DNA from 3 places in the Butyricicoccus sp. AF18-9LB genome. Region 1 is predicted to be linked to each of the others. Evidence: predicted binding sites of a transcription regulator. Region 1 holds the regulator's gene; each other region holds the start of a gene.
The links. The regulator Rex, encoded in region 1, represses fermentation and respiration genes when NADH is low (regulators of the CRP and FNR family bind a similar motif). The targets are predictions, from matches to a motif close to ATTGTTAANNNNTTAACAAT.
Positions count from the first base shown of each region.

Region 2: PGY33_RS02650 (phosphoglycerate kinase) is a predicted target of Rex. The motif match lies at 2,885-2,904, and genes of this name have one in related genera.
Region 3: PGY33_RS13575 (acyl-CoA dehydrogenase) is a predicted target of Rex. The motif match lies at 4,885-4,904, and genes of this name have one in related genera.

Region 1 is NZ_JAQCWA010000006.1:117,536-124,308, reverse strand. Features, by position in the region: gene metA (homoserine O-acetyltransferase MetA) at 1-624, shown strand, start outside; gene PGY33_RS05915 (redox-sensing transcriptional repressor Rex) at 702-1,358, opposite strand; gene PGY33_RS05910 (isocitrate/isopropylmalate family dehydrogenase) at 1,398-2,555, opposite strand; gene PGY33_RS05905 (aconitate hydratase) at 2,662-4,584, opposite strand; gene PGY33_RS05900 (type III pantothenate kinase) at 4,905-5,750, opposite strand; gene PGY33_RS05895 (metallophosphoesterase family protein) at 5,777-6,283, opposite strand; gene PGY33_RS05890 (hypothetical protein) at 6,456-6,722, shown strand; gene PGY33_RS05885 (hypothetical protein) at 6,735-6,773, shown strand, end outside.
Region 2 is NZ_JAQCWA010000002.1:149,262-156,034, forward strand. Features, by position in the region: gene PGY33_RS02630 (RNA polymerase sigma factor) at 1-415, shown strand, start outside; gene PGY33_RS02635 (hypothetical protein) at 336-1,256, shown strand; gene trmL (tRNA (uridine(34)/cytosine(34)/5-carboxymethylaminomethyluridine(34)-2'-O)-methyltransferase TrmL) at 1,432-1,917, shown strand; gene PGY33_RS02645 (DegV family protein) at 1,929-2,807, shown strand; gene PGY33_RS02650 (phosphoglycerate kinase) at 3,031-4,221, shown strand; gene tpiA (triose-phosphate isomerase) at 4,334-5,104, shown strand; gene gpmI (2,3-bisphosphoglycerate-independent phosphoglycerate mutase) at 5,221-6,773, shown strand, end outside.
Region 3 is NZ_JAQCWA010000039.1:338-7,110, reverse strand. Features, by position in the region: gene PGY33_RS13600 (peptidoglycan-binding domain-containing protein) at 1-381, opposite strand, end outside; gene PGY33_RS13595 (peptidoglycan-binding protein) at 382-1,806, opposite strand; gene PGY33_RS13590 (carboxypeptidase regulatory-like domain-containing protein) at 1,821-2,249, opposite strand; gene PGY33_RS13585 (heme-degrading domain-containing protein) at 2,339-2,797, shown strand; gene asnB (asparagine synthase (glutamine-hydrolyzing)) at 2,857-4,686, opposite strand; gene PGY33_RS13575 (acyl-CoA dehydrogenase) at 5,041-6,192, shown strand; gene acrB (acryloyl-CoA reductase electron transfer subunit gamma) at 6,214-6,773, shown strand, end outside.

The DNA.
Region 1 (6,773 bases):
CAGAAATATGACGGTTTTATCATCACCGGTGCGCCGGTAGAGACCATGCCGTTTGAGGAAGTCGAATACTGGAAGGAACTGACCGAGATCATGGACTGGACTAAAACGCACGTTCATTCCACGCTGCACATCTGCTGGGGGGCGCAGGCCGGTCTGTATTATCACTACGGTATTCCGAAGTACATGCTGCCCGAGAAAATGTCCGGTATTTTCAAGCACCATGTTCTGCTGCCGAAGGAGCCGCTGCTGCGCGGCTTTGATGATATCTTCTGCGCACCGCACTCGCGCCACACCGAGGTGCGTGCCGCCGACATCCGCAAAAACGATCGTCTGACCATTCTCGCGGAGTCGCACGAAGCCGGTGTGCACATCGTAGAGGCAATGAATGGCCGTCAGATCTTTGTGCTGGGTCACGGCGAGTACGACGCCGACACGCTCAAAAAGGAGTATGAGCGTGATCTGGCTAAAGGCATGAACCCGGAGGTGCCGCGCCATTACTTCCGCAACGATGATCCCAACGAGGACGTACTGGTGACCTGGAAGGCACATGCCAACCTGTTTTACACCAACTGGGTCAACTACTATGTGTACCAGACAACACCGTATTATCTGGACAAAATGTAATACCAAAGCCGCTCATCCATTGGATAGCGGCTTTTTTCGCACAAAAAAGGGAGTATCAAAAGATACTCCCTTTCGTTTTACAGGTTCTGCTCTCTTTCCCCGTCTGCTGCGCCGACCAGATGGCACAGTGTCATCAGGCTGTCCGACAGATGCACGTTTTCGACCGGAACGCCCAGTCCCTCCAAATGAAGGTCCTCGCCGGTGAAATTCCACAGACCGCGGATACCGCGCTCTACCAGACCGTGTGCGATACGCGGGGCATCTCCGCGCGGAATGGTGAGCACCGCCACATCCGGCTTGTTGCGCTCAATAAACTCCGCAAGCGTATCCGCGCTGCGTACCTCATGGCCGCCAAAGCGCTGACCAATGAGCTGCGGATTTGCGTCAAACGCACACAGCAGCTCAAAGCCGCTGGCAAAAAAGTTAAAGTTATTAAGCAGTGCACGACCGAGGTTACCGGCACCCAGCAGAATCGCCGTGCGGCCGGTCCGCAGACCCATGATCGCACCCAGCTCCTCCTGCAGTTTGTCGATATTATAGCCGTAGCCCTGCTGACCAAAGCCGCCGAAGCAGTTAAAGTCCTGACGAATCTGCGAAGCGGTCAGTCCCATGCGCTCTGCCAGTGCTTTGGAGGAGATACGCTGCTCCCCTTCAGCCTTCAGCTCACAAATATTCCGATAATAGCGAGGCAATCGCTGAATTACCGCTTTGGAAACCTCTTGCTTGTGTTCCACAGACCCTCTCCCTCTCTCAAATTCTATTTCTCGTGTAAATTACAGCTTAGCGATGGTATCCAGCACATAATCGGTAAATTCCTGTGCGGTTGCACCGGTATCACGACCGGTAACAACAACCTTGTGCTCCTCTACCATGCAGATATCAAGTGCTCGGTCGAGCTTCTTTGCCAGTTCGATTTCACCGATGTGCTCAAGCAGCATAACGGCTGCACGCAGTACGGAGGACGGATCCGCGTACTTTGCACGGCCTTCCTGTACCATACGCGGCGCAGAGCCATGAATTGCCTCGAACATCGCATAGCGCTTGCCGATATTGGCAGAGCCTGCCGTGCCGACACCGCCCTGGATCTCAGCGGCCTCGTCGGTGATGATGTCGCCGTACAGGTTCGGCAGAACAACGACCTTAAAGTCGCGGCGGCGCTTGTCATCGAGCAGCTTTGCGGTCATGATGTCGATGTACCAGTCATCAAACTGTACTTCCGGATACTCCTTGGCTACCTTCTGGCAGGTATCGAGGAACTTGCCGTCGGTGGTCTTGATGATATTCGCCTTGGTGACGCAGGAAACGCGGTTCTTGCCGGTCTTGCGTGCATAGTCGAAGGCCAGACGAGCGATACGCTCGCAGCCCTGCGAGGTAGCTACGGTAAAGTCGATGAACAGATCGTCGTCGATCTGCACACCCTGCGAACCGACAGCGTAGCCGCCCTCGGTGTTCTCACGGTAGAACGTCCAGTCGATACCCAGCTCAGGTACCTTTACCGGGCGCACGTTGGCAAACAGGTCGAGACCCTTACGCATTGCAACGTTCGCGGACTCTACGTTCGGCCACGGATCACCCTTGCGCGGAGTCGTGGTGGGACCCTTCAGGATAACGTGGCACTTCTTCAGCTCTTCCATAACGTCGGGCGGGATAGCGCAGCCGAGCTCGGCACGGCGCTCGATGGTCAGACCGTCGATCACGCGGAACTCTACCTTACCGGCCTTTACCTTGTCCGCCAGCAGAACCTCCAGCGCGTGCTGGGCCATGCCGGTGATCATCGGGCCGATGCCGTCGCCGCCGCACACGCCGATGATCAGCTTGTCCAGCTTGGAGTAATCAATAAAATCGTCCTGCGCCTTCATATCCATGATACGCTTGCGCTGGCTCTCTACAACTGCCTCAAATTTATCCAGAACAGACTGGTCGATAGACATGGTTTTGTCCTCCTACACCATTGATATTATTTTAACAAAAGAAAATATGGCTGTCAAGTCCGACCAGAGAACCCGCTTGGCTCTCCGGTCGGCATAACGTCTTGACTTACTTGCTCTGCTGACGTGCGTACAGCAGCGTGCCGCCTGCAAGCAGTGCGTGACGCTGGCGCTCGGAAACCTCACAGTCGGCCTTGAAGGTCTTGCCGCCGCAAACAACGGTGACCTGCTCGCCGTTCTTCACTTCCTCGAGCACGTTCGGCAGAGAGATTTCATCCAGCAGATTGATCGCATCGTAATCCGCCGGATCGGCAAAGGTCAGCGGGATGATACCGGAGTTGACCAGATTTGCCTTGTGAATTCGTGCGAAGGACTTGCACAGTACGGCCTTTACGCCCAGATACAGCGGAACGAGCGCTGCATGCTCACGGGACGAGCCCTGACCGTAGTTTGCGCCGCCGACAATTACGCCGCCGCCCTGCTCCTTGCAGCGGGACGGGAACTCCGGATCGACGTTGATAAAGCAGTAGTTGGAGTAGTACGGCACGTTCGAGCGGTACGGCAGCAGTTTTGCGCCGGCCGGCAGGATGTGGTCGGTGGTGATGTTGTCCTCAGTCTTGAGAACGACCTTGCCGGTGTAGGATGCCTCGAGTGCCTTGCCCAGCGGGAACGGCTTGATGTTCGGGCCGCGAACGACCTCAACCTCAGCCGGATTCTCGGCCGGCTTTACGATCATGTTGTCATTGATGGTGAAATGCTCGGGCATTTCGATCTCCGGCATCTCACCGAGGGTGCGCGGATCGGTCAGCACACCGGTCAGTGCAGACGCTGCTGCAACCTCCGGAGATACGAGGAAGATCTGTGCATCCTGGGTGCCGGAACGGCCCTCAAAGTTGCGGTTGAAGGTACGCAGCGATACGCCGCCGGACTCCGGCGACTGGCCCATGCCGATGCAGGGACCGCAGGCGCATTCAAGGATACGCGCACCAGCCGAAATGATATCCGCCAGAGCGCCGTTCTGCGCCAGCATATTGAATACCTGCTTGGAACCGGGGCTGATGGTCAGCGAAACCTCCGGGCTTACGGTCTTGCCCTTGAGGATGGAAGCGACCTTCATCATGTCGTAATAGGAGGAGTTGGTGCACGAACCGATGCAGCACTGGTTTACCTTGATCTCGCCGATCTCGGATACCTTCTTGACGTTATCCGGCATATGCGGCATAGCTGCCAGCGGCTCGAGTGCGGACAGGTCTACGGTGTACTCCTCGTCATACTCTGCGTCCGGGTCGGAGGACAGCGGTACCCATACGTCGCCGCGGCCCTGTGCTTCGAGGAACTTCTTGGTTGCCTCGTCGGACGGGAAGATCGAGGTGGTAGCGCCCAGCTCAGCGCCCATGTTGGTGATGGTGGCACGCTCCGGTACGGACAGGGTCTTTACGCCCTCGTCTGCGTACTCTACGATCTTGCCGACGCCGCCCTTGACGGTCATCTGGCGCAGTACGTCCAGAATAACGTCCTTCGCAGATACCCACGGCGACAGCTTGCCGGTCAGGTTGACGCGGACCATCTTCGGCATCGGAATGTAGTACGCGCCGCCGCCCATTGCGACTGCAACGTCCAGGCCGCCGGCACCGAACGCCAGCATGCCGATGCCGCCGCCGGTCGGCGTATGGCTGTCCGAGCCGATCAGGGTCTTGCCCGGTGCGCCGAAGCGCTCCAGATGCACCTGATGGCAGATGCCGTTGCCTGCCTTCGAATAGTAGATACCGTGCTTCTTAGCGACAGAACCGATATATTTGTGGTCGTCCGCATTCTCGAAGCCGGACTGCAGGGTATTGTGGTCAATGTAAGCGACCGAGCGCTCGGTCTTGACCTGATCGACGCCCATCGCCTCAAACTGGAGATAAGCCATCGTGCCGGTGGCATCCTGCGTCAGCGTCTGGTCGATCTTGAGACCGATCTCCTGACCCAGTGCCATTTCGCCGTCTACCAAGTGCGCTTTCAAAATCTTCTGCGCGATTGTCATACCCATGTGTGTTTCCTTCGCTCCTTTATGTCCCGACGCGAAAGGCTTTCGCTTTCGCGCCCCATTCTCGTCAGAATGGGTGGTTGCGGCTTCCACAGCCTTCTCCACGGTGTAACCCACACCGTGCCCAAAAACAAAAATAGAAGTGGTGTTCGCATACACGAAACCACTTCTATTTTACAACATTCTATCGGTTTTGCAAAGCACTTTTCACCGCAGTGATTTGAAAAAGTTCAAGCCTTTTTCTGCGTTTTTTCAGCAGAATTACTGTTTTCGGCAGAAAGTTACTTGTGTTTGCTGAAAAAGCGGTTCCGCGGCAGCTCAACTCACTTGTTCTCCTGCCATGTACCTTCCTCGGTCACTTCGATGACGCTGCTGGTCATATCCAGCTTGCGGTTTTCAAACGCCTCGCGGTTGTTCTCGTAGATGAGACGCAGACCCTCGAGCGTCAGGTTCGGGTCCACATCGTCAATGAGGTCGCAGTATTCCGCCATCATGCGGCCCATGCCGCCGGTAGCGACGACTCTCGCCTTGCCGCCCAGCTCCTTCTGGATATCCGTGATAATGCCGGTCAGCGCGCCGACATAGCCGCGCACCGCACCGGACTGCATGGACTGCACGGTAGTCTTGCCGATGGCATTCTCCGGGCGCTCGATGTCCACGCGCGGCAGCTTGGACGCCTTGAGGAACAGCGCCTCCATCGCCACCTTCAGACCTGGGAAAATCGCGCCGCCCTGATACGCGCCGTTCTCGTCAATGGCGTCAAAGGTAGTCGCCGTGCCGATATCCACAATAATGAGCGGCTTGCCATACTTGCGAACCGCAGAAACCGCGTTGACCAGTCGGTCCGCGCCGACCTCGCGCGGGTTGGCATAGCAGTTTTCAATGCCGATATCCGCATCGCGGCCTGCAATGACCGGCTGCACAAACAGATACTTGCGGATGGCATTGATCAGCGTATACATCACCGGCGGCACGACCGATGCGATCACGACCGCCGTCGTTTCCGCGCAGCTGATCTCGTGGAAGTGATAATACTGCGCGATCAGCATGCCCAGCTCATCCGAGGTGCGCTCAGAATTGGTGGAAATGCGGAACGAGCCGCGCAGCTTGTCTCCGTCATATAAACCGAACACCATGTTGGTGTTGCCTACGTCGATTGCTAAAAGCATAATGTTCTCCTAATTTTCTATTTCTCTTACAGACTCTCTTTTCGCAGCAGACTGCCGTCCTCATCGACCAGCTCGAGCAGCGCAGCCCGTCCGTTCTCGACAGTCAGCCGAGCATAGCTGGCCGGGCCGCCGCGCGGCAGACTGATGCTGCCCGGATTGCATACCCACACGCCGTTCTCCCGCTCGAGCATCATGCGGTGCGTATGCCCGAAAAAGGCAAGCGCGCAGTGCTCCTCGTAAGCCCGCTGGGACACAATGCCGCTCGACAGCATGCCGACACGCTCACGGTGGCCGTGCGTGATATAAATCCGCACGCCGCCCGGTGTCACAACCGCATTCAGCGGCACATCGGGGTCAAAATCGTTGTTGCCCCGCACGCGGTAGATCGGCATGGCCGGGAACACGCGCTCGATCTCGCGAGCATCCTCGGCGTGATCGCCTAAGTGAATGACCGCATCCGGTTCTTCCCTGTCTACCGCAAAGGCCATTGCCATGTTATAGCCGTGGGAATCTGCAAATATCAGCACTTTCATGTTGTTCCCTCTCTCTGCGCCGCACATATAGCTGTATTTTACACCGAGTATCCCGCGATGTAAAGTAATTTTCTTGCGATCAGCCACAATTTATTTCCCTGTGCACACACTTCTCCTCCCGGCGGCATATACTGTCATGAAACAACTTCTTATGAGAGAGGACGGGACGCGAATGGATCAGAACGAACTGCTCCGCAGACTTGCGGCACAGGCCGGCGGTGACGCGGCGCTCGAACGGCTTTCCGGTGCGCTCGGCACCGCAGACGGCAGGCGTGCGGTCGAGCAGCTGTCCGCACAGCATGCCGATGAGTTGGAACAGGCCGCAAAAGCCGCTCAAAGAGGTGACATGCGCAGCGCAGCACAGGCAGCGCAAAAACTCATGCAGACACCCGAGGGTGCGCGGCTTGCCGCTCAGCTTCGGCACATTTTCGGCAAATAAGGAGGCGTTTGGATGGAAAACGATATGCTTTCCTCGCTGCTGAGCGACCCG
Region 2 (6,773 bases), on a different contig from region 1:
CACCGATTTCCGCGACACCGAGCACCTGAAAGCATGGCTGCTGCGCGTAACGCTCAGCCGGTGCGCCGATCTTCGCCGGTCGGCGTGGTTTAAGCGCACCGCACCGATGGAAGCTGCCGCGGATGCTGCCGCTCCGGAACCGGAAAGCAGCAGCGAGCTGTGGCAGGCGGTACACGCGCTGCCGGACGATCAGCGAATCGCGGTGTGGCTGCACTATGTGGAGGGCTACCGTACAGAGGAAATCGCGGAAATGGTCGGATGCCGTCCGGCAACGGTACGCACGCGGCTGCATCGCGCAAGAAAGCAATTAAAGCTGGATTTGGAGGGATCTTACGATGAAGAACAACTGGAACGAACTGAAGGACATCAAGGCTCCGCAGGAGCTCAAGGAGCGCACGCTGGCAGCAGCTCGTGAAGCGCGTAAGCTGACGAACGAACCGCTGCATGCGGTGCCGCGCCATCCGTGGGGAATGGCAAAGCGCCTTCTGGCGGCAGCCTGCGCGTTCGGTATTGTGCTGGGCGGTACGGCGGTTTATCGCACGCATAATGGCACCGCGCAGACCGGCAGTGCAGTCGTAGCGGATGCCATCAGTCACACATTCGGCTTTGCGGCCTATGCCGCCGACACCGGCGAGCTGCGTCAGCCGAAGGACAGCAAAATCGTGTTCGACACCGGCAGCGGCGCAGACGATCCGGAAAAGGGTTTTTACTCCGGCTGTCTGTTCAAAGTCACCGGTGAGAATATCAAGACCGTATCCGCGACCATCGACAAGGGCGCAGTCTACCGCACGAAAACCGTCAAGGATACATCGGCCGACCGTGACGAGTGGGTGCGCTCGATGCATCAGGGCACGAACCCCGAACTCGACGGTGCAGACCGGATCATGGTCTGGGGCAGTGACGAGATGCATATGTACGCCGACCTGTGCTGGAAGCTGGACAACGGCTTCACCGACGAGTACGACCCGGACGCCGGCTACGGTCTGTGGCTGCCCAGCCAGCCGGAAACTACGGACGATGATCTGCAGGATTCGTGGCACGCGGCCGTGGACGGCTTTGAGGGCGCAAAGCTGACCGTTACCATCACCTTTACTGACGGCTCGGAGCAGACCCGCTCGATGACGCTGCACACCGGCAAGCTGGGCGTGGAATACAAGGACGATACGTCCGGTCCGAGCCTTACCGGCGAAGTGCTGACCGATGAGCAGGCTGCAGCGGAAGGCTATATCTATGGCGTCTATGCGGATATTGAGTAATTGAAGATATGTGCCGTTCGTTCAAAATCATCAAAAATTAGTATAGTGCATGAAAATTTCCTCTGAATCTTGTGTTCAGAGGAAACTTTTTTGCGGAAAAATGGGAATATACCTTGAAAAATACGGTGTTATCGCATAAAATAGAAGAAGTTTAGTTCGTAAATGAGGCGAAAGTATGCTCAACATTGTTTTGGTCGAGCCGGAGATCCCGCAGAACACCGGCAACATTGCCCGCACCTGTGCGGCGACAGGTTGTGTGCTGCATCTGGTCGAGCCGCTCGGCTTTGCTATCGACGATAAGCGCATGAAGCGTGCCGGTCTGGACTACTGGCATCTGCTCGATGTGCGTATGTATAAAAATCTGGATGAATTTTTTGAGAAAAATCCGGACGGCCGCTACTTCTATGCGACAACAAAGGCGCCGCACGCCTATCATGAGGTGGAATACCGCGACGGCGACTACCTGATGTTCGGCAAAGAGACCAGCGGTCTGCCGGAAGCGCTGCTCATCGAGCACCCGGAACGCTGCATCCGCATTCCCATGAGAGAGGGCGCGCGCAGCCTTAATCTGTCTAACTCGGTCGCTGTTATCGTGTTTGAGGCACTGCGGCAGACCGGCTTTGAAAATCTGAGACTTGCGGGACCGTTCCCACAGGCATAAAGGAGTAAAGAATGGAAAAGATTCATATTTTGACCGATTCCTCGTCGGATATCCCACACGAGCTGGTGGAAGCCCACGGAATCGAGATCGTTCCGATCATGCTGACGCATGAGGGACGCAGCTTCCGCGAATATTACGACATCACATCCGAGGACTACTGCAGGCTGCTCGAGACCAGCAGCGAGATTCCCGGCACGGCCATGACTACGCCGACTGTATTCCTCGAGTCCTACAACCGTGCATTTGAGCGCGGCTGCACGCATCTGCTGGCAGTGCTCATCAACGGCGGCGGATCGGGTACTTATCAGGCGGCGTGCCTTGCAAAATCCATGTTCGAGGAGGAGCAGGGGGAAGGCAAAATGACCATCGAGGTCATCGACTCCAAGACCTACACCTACATTTACGGACACATTGTTGTCAAGGCTGCCGAAATGCGCGAGCAGGGCGAGAGCTTCGACGCGATCGTCAGCGTGGTAAAGAGCCGTCTGAACCGCGTGGAAGCCTACCTCGGTGTGTACAGCCTCAAGTTCCTCAAGAAGTCCGGCCGTATTTCGGGCGGCGCGGCCTTCGTGGGTGAGGCGCTCGGTCTCAAGCCCATCAGCCATGTGTATGACGGTGCTGTAAAGGTGTGTGACAAGGTGCGCGGTGAGAAGGCACTCGTTGCCGGAATGAGCAAAAAAGTCTCCGCCCGTGTGGTGCAGCCGGATAAGCAGACGGCTATCCTGCTCTACGGCGACGTACCCGCCGAGCGTCTGGATGAAATGGAAAAGCGTCTGCGTACCGAAATTGGATTCCGCGATGTGGAACGCGTAGTGATCGGTCCCTCGGTTCTGACAAATACTGGTCCGCTGGCGATGGCTGTAGCGTATTATGGAACGCCGCGGGATTGATGCAAAAATTGTGAATGTTGTTTAATATTTCGCAACTTTTTGGCGAAAAACGCAAAAATCCTCTAAAAGCGAGTTGGAATGTGATGATTTTCACAATTTTGCTTGCGAATGGCACGAATTACGAGTATAATTCTGTATTGGAAACGGAATTATTTAAGTAATAAGTTCGTGCTTTTGTTCCTTATCGTAACTTTATAATACATCTTAAAGGAGAGGGATATTTATGCAGTATAACAAGAAGAGCGTTGAGGATATCGACGTATCCGGCAAGAAGGTAATTGCCCGCTGCGATTTTAACGTACCGCAGGACGAGAACGGCAACATCACCGATGACAAGCGCATCCGTGCTTCGCTGGAGACCATCAACTACCTGCTGGATCACAACGCTGCTGTAATCCTGTGCTCGCACCTCGGCCGTCCGAAGGGCGAAGTAAACATGAAGTATTCGCTGGCTCCGGTCGCTAAGCGCCTGAGCGAGCTGCTTGGCAAGGAAGTCAAGCTGGCAAAGGACGTTGTAGGCGAGGACGCTAAGAAGCTGGCCGCTGAGGTTAAGCCGGGCGAGGTCGTTCTGCTTGAGAATGTTCGCTTTGAAAAGGGCGAGACCAAGAACGACGCTGCGCTGGCAAAGGCTATGGCTGACATGGCTGACATTTACGTCAACGACGCATTCGGCACCGCACACCGTGCACACGCTTCCACCGCAGGCATCGCAGATTACCTGCCGGCTGTATGCGGCTTCCTGATCAAGAAGGAAATCTCCATCATGGGCAAGGCTCTGAGCGACCCGGCTCGTCCGTTCGTTGCAATCCTGGGCGGCGCTAAGGTTTCCGACAAGATCGGCGTTATCGAGAACCTGATCGACAAGTGCGACACCATCATCATCGGCGGCGGCATGGCCTACACCTTCTCCAAGGCAAAGGGCGGCGAGATCGGTACCTCTCTCTGTGAGGAAGACAAGATCGAGCTGGCACTTGGCCTGCTCAAGAAGGCTGCTGACAAGGGCGTTAAGCTGCTTCTGCCGGTTGATACCGTTTGTGCAGATCACTTCGGCGCGGACGCTGCTCCGGTCGTATACGAGGCTGGCAAGATCCCGGCTGACATGATGGGCATGGACATCGGCCCGAAGACCGTAGAGCTGTTCTCCGAGGCTGTCAAGGACGCAGGCACTGTTGTTTGGAACGGTCCGATGGGCGTATTCGAGTTTGACACCTTCGCAGTCGGCACCAAGGCTGTTGCCAAGGCAATCGCTGAGAGCAAGGCTGTTTCCATCATCGGCGGCGGCGACTCCGCAGCTGCTGTTGAGAAGCTGGGCTTTGCTGACAAGATGACCCACATCTCCACCGGCGGCGGCGCTTCTCTGGAGTTCCTCGAGGGTCTGGAGCTGCCGGGCATCGCATGCCTGCAGGACAAGTAAGTCCATTAGGAACGCTTTATATCGGAGCGCGTTCTGTTGAGCGCTCCGTATAAATACATAAAGATTTAAGACGGAAATGTCCGTCCGAATGTTTGAAAGGGGTAAAACCAACATGAATCGCAGATATCGTAAGACCATTATCGCCGGCAACTGGAAGATGAACAAGACTCCGGCAGAGGCAAAGGCTCTGATCGAAGAGATGAAGCCGCTCCTGTCCAAGACCAAGTGGTGCGAGATGGTTCTTTGCGTACCGTTTACCGATATTCAGGCTGCTGTAAAGGCTGCTAAGGGCTCCAAGATTGCAATCGGCGCTGAGAACATGCACTTCGAGAAGTCCGGCGCGTTCACCGGCGAGATCTCCGCTGACATGCTCAAGGAGCTGGGCGTTAAGTACGTTATCATCGGCCACTCCGAGCGCCGTCAGTACTTCAACGAGACCGACGAGGCTTGCGGCAAGAAGGTTCAGGTCGCTCTTGAGAACGGTCTGCGCCCGATCCTGTGCGTAGGCGAGTCTCTGACCGAGCGCGAGCAGGACGTTACCATGGAAGTTATCCGCAAGCAGATCAAGATCGCTCTGCAGAACGTAGCTGTTGAGGACATCAAGAAGGTCGTTATCGCTTACGAGCCGATCTGGGCAATCGGTACCGGCAAGACCGCTACCGCAGAGCAGGCTAACGAGGTTTGCTCCGCTATCCGTGACTGCCTGCGCGAGAAGTACGGCGCACGCGCTGCACGCGGCATCACCATCCAGTACGGCGGTTCTATGAACGCGAAGAACGCTTCCGAGCTGCTGGCTCAGCCGGACGTTGACGGCGGCCTGATCGGCGGTGCCTCCCTGAAGAGCGCTGACTTCGCTACCATCGTAGAAGCAGCTAACCAGTAAGATAAGGATACGGGAAAGGGAAACGCTCCCTCACCGTTTTGCGGAGGGGGACATGGTGCATATCGTGTCCCCTTTTATTCTCTTATCGTTCGCTTCTGTAAAGGAGTTTTATCAGTATGAAAAAAACCACTATGCCGGGCATGCCGGAGGTAGAGGTAGTCGAGATCAAGACTTCCGCACCGGTTAATGTTCTGGCAGATCCGGCTCCTGCAAAAAAGCCGGCGGCAAAGCGTACTCGCAAGACGGCTGCTAAGACTGCCGAGGAGAAAAAGCCGGCAGCAAAGCGCGGCCGCAAGCCCAAGGCAGCCACCGCTGCTGCCAAGAAGGCAGAGGGCCCGAAGAAGCCGACCGCTCTGATTATCATGGACGGCTTCGGTCACCGCGAGGAGACCAAGGGCAACGCCATCGAGGCTGCTAAAAAGCCGAATCTTGATAAGATTTTCGCAGAGAACCCGCTCACATATATCGGTGCATCCGGTCTGGACGTTGGTCTGCCGGACGGCCAGATGGGCAACTCCGAGGTTGGCCACACCAACATCGGTGCAGGCCGCATTGTATATCAGGAGCTGACCCGCATCACCAAGGCCATCCAGGACGGCGATTTCTTCGAGAATCCGGCTCTGATGAGCGCGATCAACCAGTGCAAGTGGTTCGATTCCACCCTGCACATTTTCGGTCTGCTGTCTGACGGCGGTGTGCATTCCCACATTGACCACATGTTCGCGCTGCTCGAGCTGGCACGCCGCAATGGTCTGCGCAAGGTTTGCTTCCACTGCTTCATGGACGGCCGCGACACGCCGCCGCAGTCCGGTATCGAGTATATCGACCGCCTGCAGGCTAAGATCGACGCTGTCGAGGTCGGCTGCATCGCAACCGTATCCGGCCGTTACTATGCAATGGACCGTGATAACCGCTGGGATCGTGTGCAGAAGGCGTACAACGCCATTGCACTCGGCGAGGGCGAGCACGCTGCTACCGCACACGAGGCCATGGAGCAGTCCTACGCAAACGGCGTAACCGACGAGTTCGTTGTTCCGGTTATCGTTACCGAGGGCGCGACCGTCAAGGATGACGACGCGATCATCTTCGCAAACTTCCGTCCCGACCGTGCACGTGAGATCACCCGTGCATTCGTTGATCCGGAGTTCACCGGCTTTGAGCGCGTACAGCCTAAGATTCACTACGTCTGCATGACGCAGTACGATGCTACTATTCCGGGCGTGGAAATCGCCTTCAAGCCGCAGAGCCTGAAGAACACGTTCGGTGAATATATCTCCGATCTGGGTATGACCCAGCTCCGCATTGCCGAGACCGAGAAGTACGCACACGTTACGTTCTTCTTCAACGGCGGCGTTGAGAAGGAGTACCCGGGCGAGGATCGTGCTCTGATCCCGTCCCCGAAGGTCGCAACCTACGATCTCCAGCCGGAGATGAGCGAGCCTGCCGTTACCGAGGAGTGCGTAAAGCGCATCCTGTCCGGCAAGTACGACGTTGTTATCCTCAACTTCGCAAACTGCGATATGGTCGGTCACACCGGCGTATTCGAGGCTGCCGTAAAGGCGATTGAGGCTACCGATGACGGTGTAGGCAAGGTCGTTGATGCCATCCTCAAGATGGGCGGCCAGTGCCTGATCACTGCCGACCACGGCAACGTCGATCAGATGCTCGA
Region 3 (6,773 bases), on a different contig from region 1:
GAGCGGCACGGCGGCAATCCGGTTATAATGCGGCGCAGTTTCGCCCAGCATGAGCTGGAGCACATACACCGTGGGACTTTTCGCGCCCGGCTTCAGCACGGCATCGCTCTCCGGCGGGAAGAATGCCGTCTGCATGGGAAGTGCATCGGCGGCGATAAGCGCGGCATATGTAGCGTAGATGGCGTTCCATGTGCGCTGGTCGGCGATGCCCGTCACCGGAAGGCAGTTCTGCTGCTGGTATTCGCGCACGGCAGCGGCAGTCTTTGCATCCCAGATGCCGTCCGGCACGAGCGGTGCAGCACTGCCCTCAGCCTGCTGAATACGCCGCAGAAAGGTCTGCAAATCGAAAATATGGCTGCATTTTTGTGCATCGGTGTACAATCACGTTGCCTCCTCTCCAACGGGATAGCCGGGATACTGTCCTCTGGCACTCTGGCTGCCGACCAGCACGGTTTCGGCGAGATCAGCCATGCCTTCCCAGGTCAGCGGGCCGATAGCGCCCGTGGTGGGCAGACCGAGCAGCGACTGGATGACTGACACCGAGGACTCGGTCGCGTCTCCGAAAATGCCGTCTACCGTGACAGCGGGCACTTCGGCGTAGCCGCGGGCGATGATGTTGATGAGCTGCTGCGCCTGCCGCACGGCTTCGCCGCGCATCCCCTTGACGAGAAAGGTTTCCGGCAGGCCGATAAATTCTTCGAGCCACTCCTGCTCAGGCTGGGCGAGCAGCACGGATTGGTAGGTGGAAAGCAGGGAATACCACGTCTCTCGATCCACCACACCGGTGATGGGCAGGCCGACAAGCCGCTGATACGCAGCCACGGCTTCGCGGGTCTGCGGACCGAAAATACCGTCGATTTGTCCCGCCTGCCAGCGCGGCAGAGCGTCATAAAACTCGCCGACGATGGCAAGCAAATACTGCAAAAGCTGTACGCCCGGGCCGCTCATGCCCTCGGTCAGCCGTTCGGGATACTGGCGGGAGATCTCACTGAGGGTCAGTCCCTCGCTGTTGAGCTCGCTCAGGCGCTTGACATTATTATAAATGAACGCGATGCGGTACCATGTTGCCGGGCCGACAAGACCGTCCTCGGTGAGGTTGAACTGCCGCTGGAACGCCCGCACGGCGCGTTCGGTGTCCGCGCTGAACACGCCGTCTGTGGGATAGATTTTCGGAATGTTCGGGAAATTGGTTGAAATGCGGTTAAGGCGCGTTTGAATCGTGCGGACATCCTCGGAAAAATCGCCAAGCCGCAGCGTTACACCGGGAAATGACCCGCCGAGATTGGGCGAGAGCGGTGCACCGGTGACGAAATTGATGTCGCTGCCGTAAAACGACTGCAAGATCTGCTCGGCGGAAAGTCCCTGCTCGGCCAGCGGCACGGTTCCCCACTGGCTAAGCCCGCCCGGACAGGTGACGGTCGTGCCGTTGCAGTATTGCGTGAACAGCGGCTCGATGGAATCGCCGCGGGTGAGGTAAGTGCCGATCATATCGTCTACGATGGTGGAAATATTCTCGAAAATATCCCGTCCGGGCACAAAGGACTGGTCATACCGCGTGGAATTGGTGATGTCAAAATCGTAGCCTTGCGCGCGGTACCATTCGGTGAATACACGGTTGAGCACATAGGACATTTGTGCGTACACGTTGGCGCGGATGGCCTGCTCGGGCCAGGTCGGATAAATCTCGGACGAGGCAACATTTTTGATGTAATCGGCAAACGGTACGGTGATATTCTGCGCATTCGAGGACGGCGCACCGAGGTGCACCGTGATGGTTTCCGGTATGGAAACATAGGGTTCGGGCAAAGCAATCCCTCCTTTTACGGATTCTCCGGCAACTCGGGATCGAGTGCCTGCGGCGCACCGGTGGCGGTCAGGTCGGTCTGCGCGAAGCTCTGGTTTTCCGCGAGCGGTGTAAGCGCCACGGGCAGCATGGTCGGCACGCCGGAGAACATGGCGATGTGCAGTGCGGTCAGCGGCGTGTAGCCCTCGGCGGAGATTTCGACCGTGTAGACCGCAAACGGCGGACCGCTGCCCGGACTCAGCGAGTTGCTGCGCGGCGGCGTTGTCAGTATCATGGACGGCGTCATGCCGCCGGAGTCGGTCGTGACCGAGTAAAGCAGCGTGCGCATGCCGGTATCATCCGGCGCGGTGGAGACCGAAACGATGGCGTTTTCAAGCGGCAGTGCACCTAATGCGGTCGTGACGAGTACACGCAGTTCGGCGGTGCCGTCGGTCAGTTCAGCCATGAAAAAACCTCCTTGTCAGCAGGTGAAAAAACAGATATACTAAAGGTAACAGCCGCAAAGGCGGCAAAATCTCGAAAGGCGGGGACAGTATGCAGGATTACAAAACAATGATCTCCATGTGTGCAGAGCAGGAGGAGAAGTTTCAGTTTGAGCATTTTTCACGCGAGGATGCGCTGAAAATCGGCCTCAAGCTGCATGAAAACGCAAAGGAGCAGCCGGTTGCGGTTGAGATTACGGTGAACGGTCTGGTCGTGTTCCGCTGCTTCGGTGAGGGCGCAAAGCCGGACAGCGAACTGTGGCTCGCGCGCAAGCGCAATGCGGTTGACCTGATGGAAACGTCCTCGCTGCGGTTTTTCGCAGAGCTGGAGGACGCAGGTGAGACCTTCGCGGACCGCAAGCTCGACCCGAACGAGTACGCCGCAGGCGGCGGTTTCCCGATCCGGCTGCGCGGCACCGGCGTGATCGGTTCCATCTGCGTTTCCGGCTATCCGGATCATGTGGATGATCATCAGCTTATCATTAACACACTGGCGGAGTATTTCGCATAATTGAGCATTTTAAATGGGGAATGGAAGATGAACGTATCGTTTTTCATTCTCCATTATTTTTATACTATTTTGACATGATAATGCCGAAACCATCGGTCAAGCTGGATGATATACGCGAAAATCTGCGGGGTGCGCATCAGCTGTCCGAACCACGGTTCGGTAAGGCTTTCCGGCCGCTGCATGAGTTTTTGCACGGCATTCCGGTCGAACAGGGAAGCGGTGACCGAGGTGTTATCCTCGAAAATACGGCGGACATAGTCCGCGCACAAGCGGGTATAAACCGGATGAAAGGTTTTCGGATACGGACTTTTCTTGCGGTAAACGATCTCTTTGGGCAGTTCATCGACGAACGCGCGGCGCACGATGCCCTTTTCGCGTCCCTCGAGCGATTTGAAGTCCCACGGCATGTTATAGGCATACTCGACAATGCGGTGGTCGCAGAAGGGCACGCGAACCTCAAGACCGGAGTACATGCTCATGCGATCCTTGCGGTCGAGCAGGGTCGCCATGAACCAGTCGAGATTGAGCACGAACATTTCACGCATCCGGGCTGCTTTTTTGTCATCGGACGACAGCTTTGGCGCACGATCGCAGGTGTCGCGGTAGTGCTGGCGCACAAATTCCTCGCCATTTCTAACGGCATCCGGTGTGAGCAGACCCAGACGCAGACCGACCGACCGTGACCACGGAAACGTATCTTCAAACAGAATTTCCTCACGGTGGTACCACGGATAGCCGCCGAATAACTCGTCAGCGCACTCGCCGGACAGGCAAACGGTGGTTCCGCCGCGCTTGACGGCCGCACAGAACAGCAGCAGGGAGGAGTCTACATCGGCCATGCCGGGCAGCGCACGCGCATCCGTCGCGGGGAGCAGGGCCGCGCACAGTGCCTCCGGTTCGAGCACAACGCGATGATGGTGCGTACCGAGAAAATCCACCATTTGATCAATATACGAATCGTCACTATTGGGCTGAAATATACTCTTTGTAAAATATTTATCGTTGTCCCGATAATCCACCGACCAGGTATGCAGCGTTTCGCTGCGGGCCGCGTAATCTTTCGCCGCCAGCATGGACAGGATGGACGAATCCAGTCCGCCGGACAGGAAACACGCCAGCGGCACATCGCTGACCAACTGACGGCGGGCGGCATCGCAGATGAGCGTGTGCGTGTGCTCGATGGTAGTCGGCAGGTCGTCCTCATGCTCGTGCGCCTCGAGCTTCCAGTAGGTGTGATCGGTGAAGGCTTCCGGCGTAAGAATCGCAAAATGCCCGGGCATAAGGGAGAAAATCTGCCGAAAAACACCGGATTCCGGCGGGCGAGCCGGACCGAGCAGCAGCAGCGTGCGCAGACCATCCTCGTCGAGCGCAGGCTCGATCTCCGGATGGCAGAGTACGGTGTCAATGGTCGAACCGAAGGTCAGACCGTTGCGGATGGGAGCGAAAAACAGCGGTTTCACGCCCAGTCGGTCGCGGCAGAGCGTCAGTCGGCGCTCGCGTTTCTCCCAGATGGCAAAGGCGAAAATGCCGTTCAGCCGCGCAAATGCGTCGGTTTTCCACTCGAGATAGGCGTGCAGCAGCACTTCAGTGTCCGAATGTCCGACAAACTCGTGCCCGCGTGACATAAGTTCTCTACGCAATTCCGGTGTGTTATATAACTCTCCGTTATATATAAGGATAGTATTCCTGTCGGGAGAGCACATTGGCTGCTTGCCGCCCTCCGGATCAATGACGATCAGCCGCCGATGGATAAGCGCTGTGTCCTCGTCAAAATACGTGCCTTCGGCATCCGGGCCGCGCGGCGTGAGCGTGCGCTTCATGCCGTGCAGGATGGGTCCGCCGCGGCGTGCATCCCGTTCAAAATCCACAAAACCGCCGATACCACACATAGGCAGTTCCTCCTGAAAATAGTGATTTCTTTCTTTTATATGCACTCGAAACGGGAAATATGAGGTGGAATCCGAAATTTTCTTAAAAAGGAAAGCGTTGGCGGAAAAATGCGCGGTTTGCGTGCGATCTGCGTTCATTTATGCCGAGTATTGGAAGAAACGCACAAAATTTGGCGGCAGGATTTTATCAGTAAAAAGAATGTTAAATCCTTGACAAATGGTTTTCGGACGATATAATAGAGATAGACATGCTCCAAACAAGGGTATCGCTGGACGCGGCGCTGCGGCCACTGACCGTGTGCGCTGTGTTTTTGTGCGTATCCGCATTACTTATTTATTTGGGAGGTTTATGGCATGGATTTTAGGCTTACAAAAGAAGAAGCACTGTTCCAGAAGATGTGCCGCGAGTTCGCTCTGAACGAAGTAGAGCCGATCGCAGCTGAGATCGATGCGGAAGAGCGCTATCCGGAGGAAACCGTTCAGAAGCTGATGAAGTACGGCCTGATGGGCATTCAGTTCCCGAAGGAAGTCGGCGGCTCCGGCGGTAACTATATCTGCTATTCTATCGCTATCGAAGAGATGAGCCGCGTATGCGGTACCACCGGCGGCATCATGTCCGCTCACGGCACCCTGGGTGCTTGGCCGATTTACGCTTTCGGCACCCCGGAGCAGAAGGAAAAGTGGCTGCGCCCGCTGATCGAGCCGAAGGAAGGCGCCAAGATCGGTGCATTCGGCCTGACCGAGCCGAACGCAGGTACTGACTCCGCTGCACAGCAGACCATGGCTGTTAAGCAGGAGGACGGCTCCTACATCATGAACGGCTCCAAGGTGTTCATCACCGGCGGCGGCCGTGCAGATACCTACGTTGTATTTGCTATGACCGACAAGACCAAGGGCAACAAGGGCATTTCTGCGTTCATCGTTGACAAGGACGACCCGGGCTTCTCTATCGGCAAGATCGAGCACAAGATGGGCATCCGTGGTTCTCAGACCGCTGAGCTGATCTTTGAGGACGTTCATCTGCCGGCAGACCGTCTGCTGGGCAAGGAGAACGGCGGCTTTAAGATCGCTATGATGACCCTGGACGGCGGCCGTATCGGTATCGCTTCTCAGGCACTGGGTATCGCGCAGGGCGCTCTGGATAAGGCTATCCAGTACATGAAGGAGCGCGTACAGTTCGGCAAGACTCTGGACAAGTTCCAGGGCCTGCAGTGGATGGTAGCTGACATGGCAACCCAGATCGACGCTGCTCGTCTGCTGGTTCGCCGTGCTGCATTCAACCACGATGTTGGTCTGCCGTTCACCAAGGAAGCTGCTATGGCTAAGCTGTACGCTTCTGAGGTTGCAATGGACGTTACCACCAAGTGCGTACAGATTTACGGCGGCTACGGTTACATCCGTGAGTACCCGATGGAGCGCATGATGCGTGACGCTAAGATCACCGAGATCTACGAGGGCACTTCTCAGGTTCAGAGAATGGTCATCGCTGGTCAGGTTCTGCGCTAAGAAAAGGAGGAAAACTGAACTATGAAGGCAATTGTTTGTGTAAAGCAGGTTCCGGATACCTCCGGCAAGGTTGCTGTTAATCCCGATGGCACCCTGAATCGTGCATCCATGCAGACCATCACCAACCCGGACGACCTGAACGCTGTAGAGGCTGCTCTGAAGCTGAAGGACGCTACCGGCTGCAAGGTCGTTGTTATCACCATGGGTCCTCCCCCGGCAGAGGGCATGCTGCGTGAGCTGATCGCTCGCGGTGCTGATGAAGGCGTTCTGGTTTCCGCTCGTGAGTTCGGCGGTTCCGATACCTTTGCTACTTCCCAGATCCTGGCTGCTGCTGTTAAGAAGGTTGGCCTGGAGAAGGACGACATCGTATTCTGCGGCCGTCAGGCTATCGACGGTGATACCGCTCAGGTTGGTTCTCAGATCGCTGAGAAGCTGGACATCCCGCAGGTTTCCTACGTTGCCGGCATCGAGAAGGATGGCGACAAGGTTGTTGTTAAGCGTATGCTCGAGGACGGCCACATGACCATCGAGACCCAGACCCCGTGCCTGCTGACCTGCATTAAGGAGCTGAACGAGCCCCG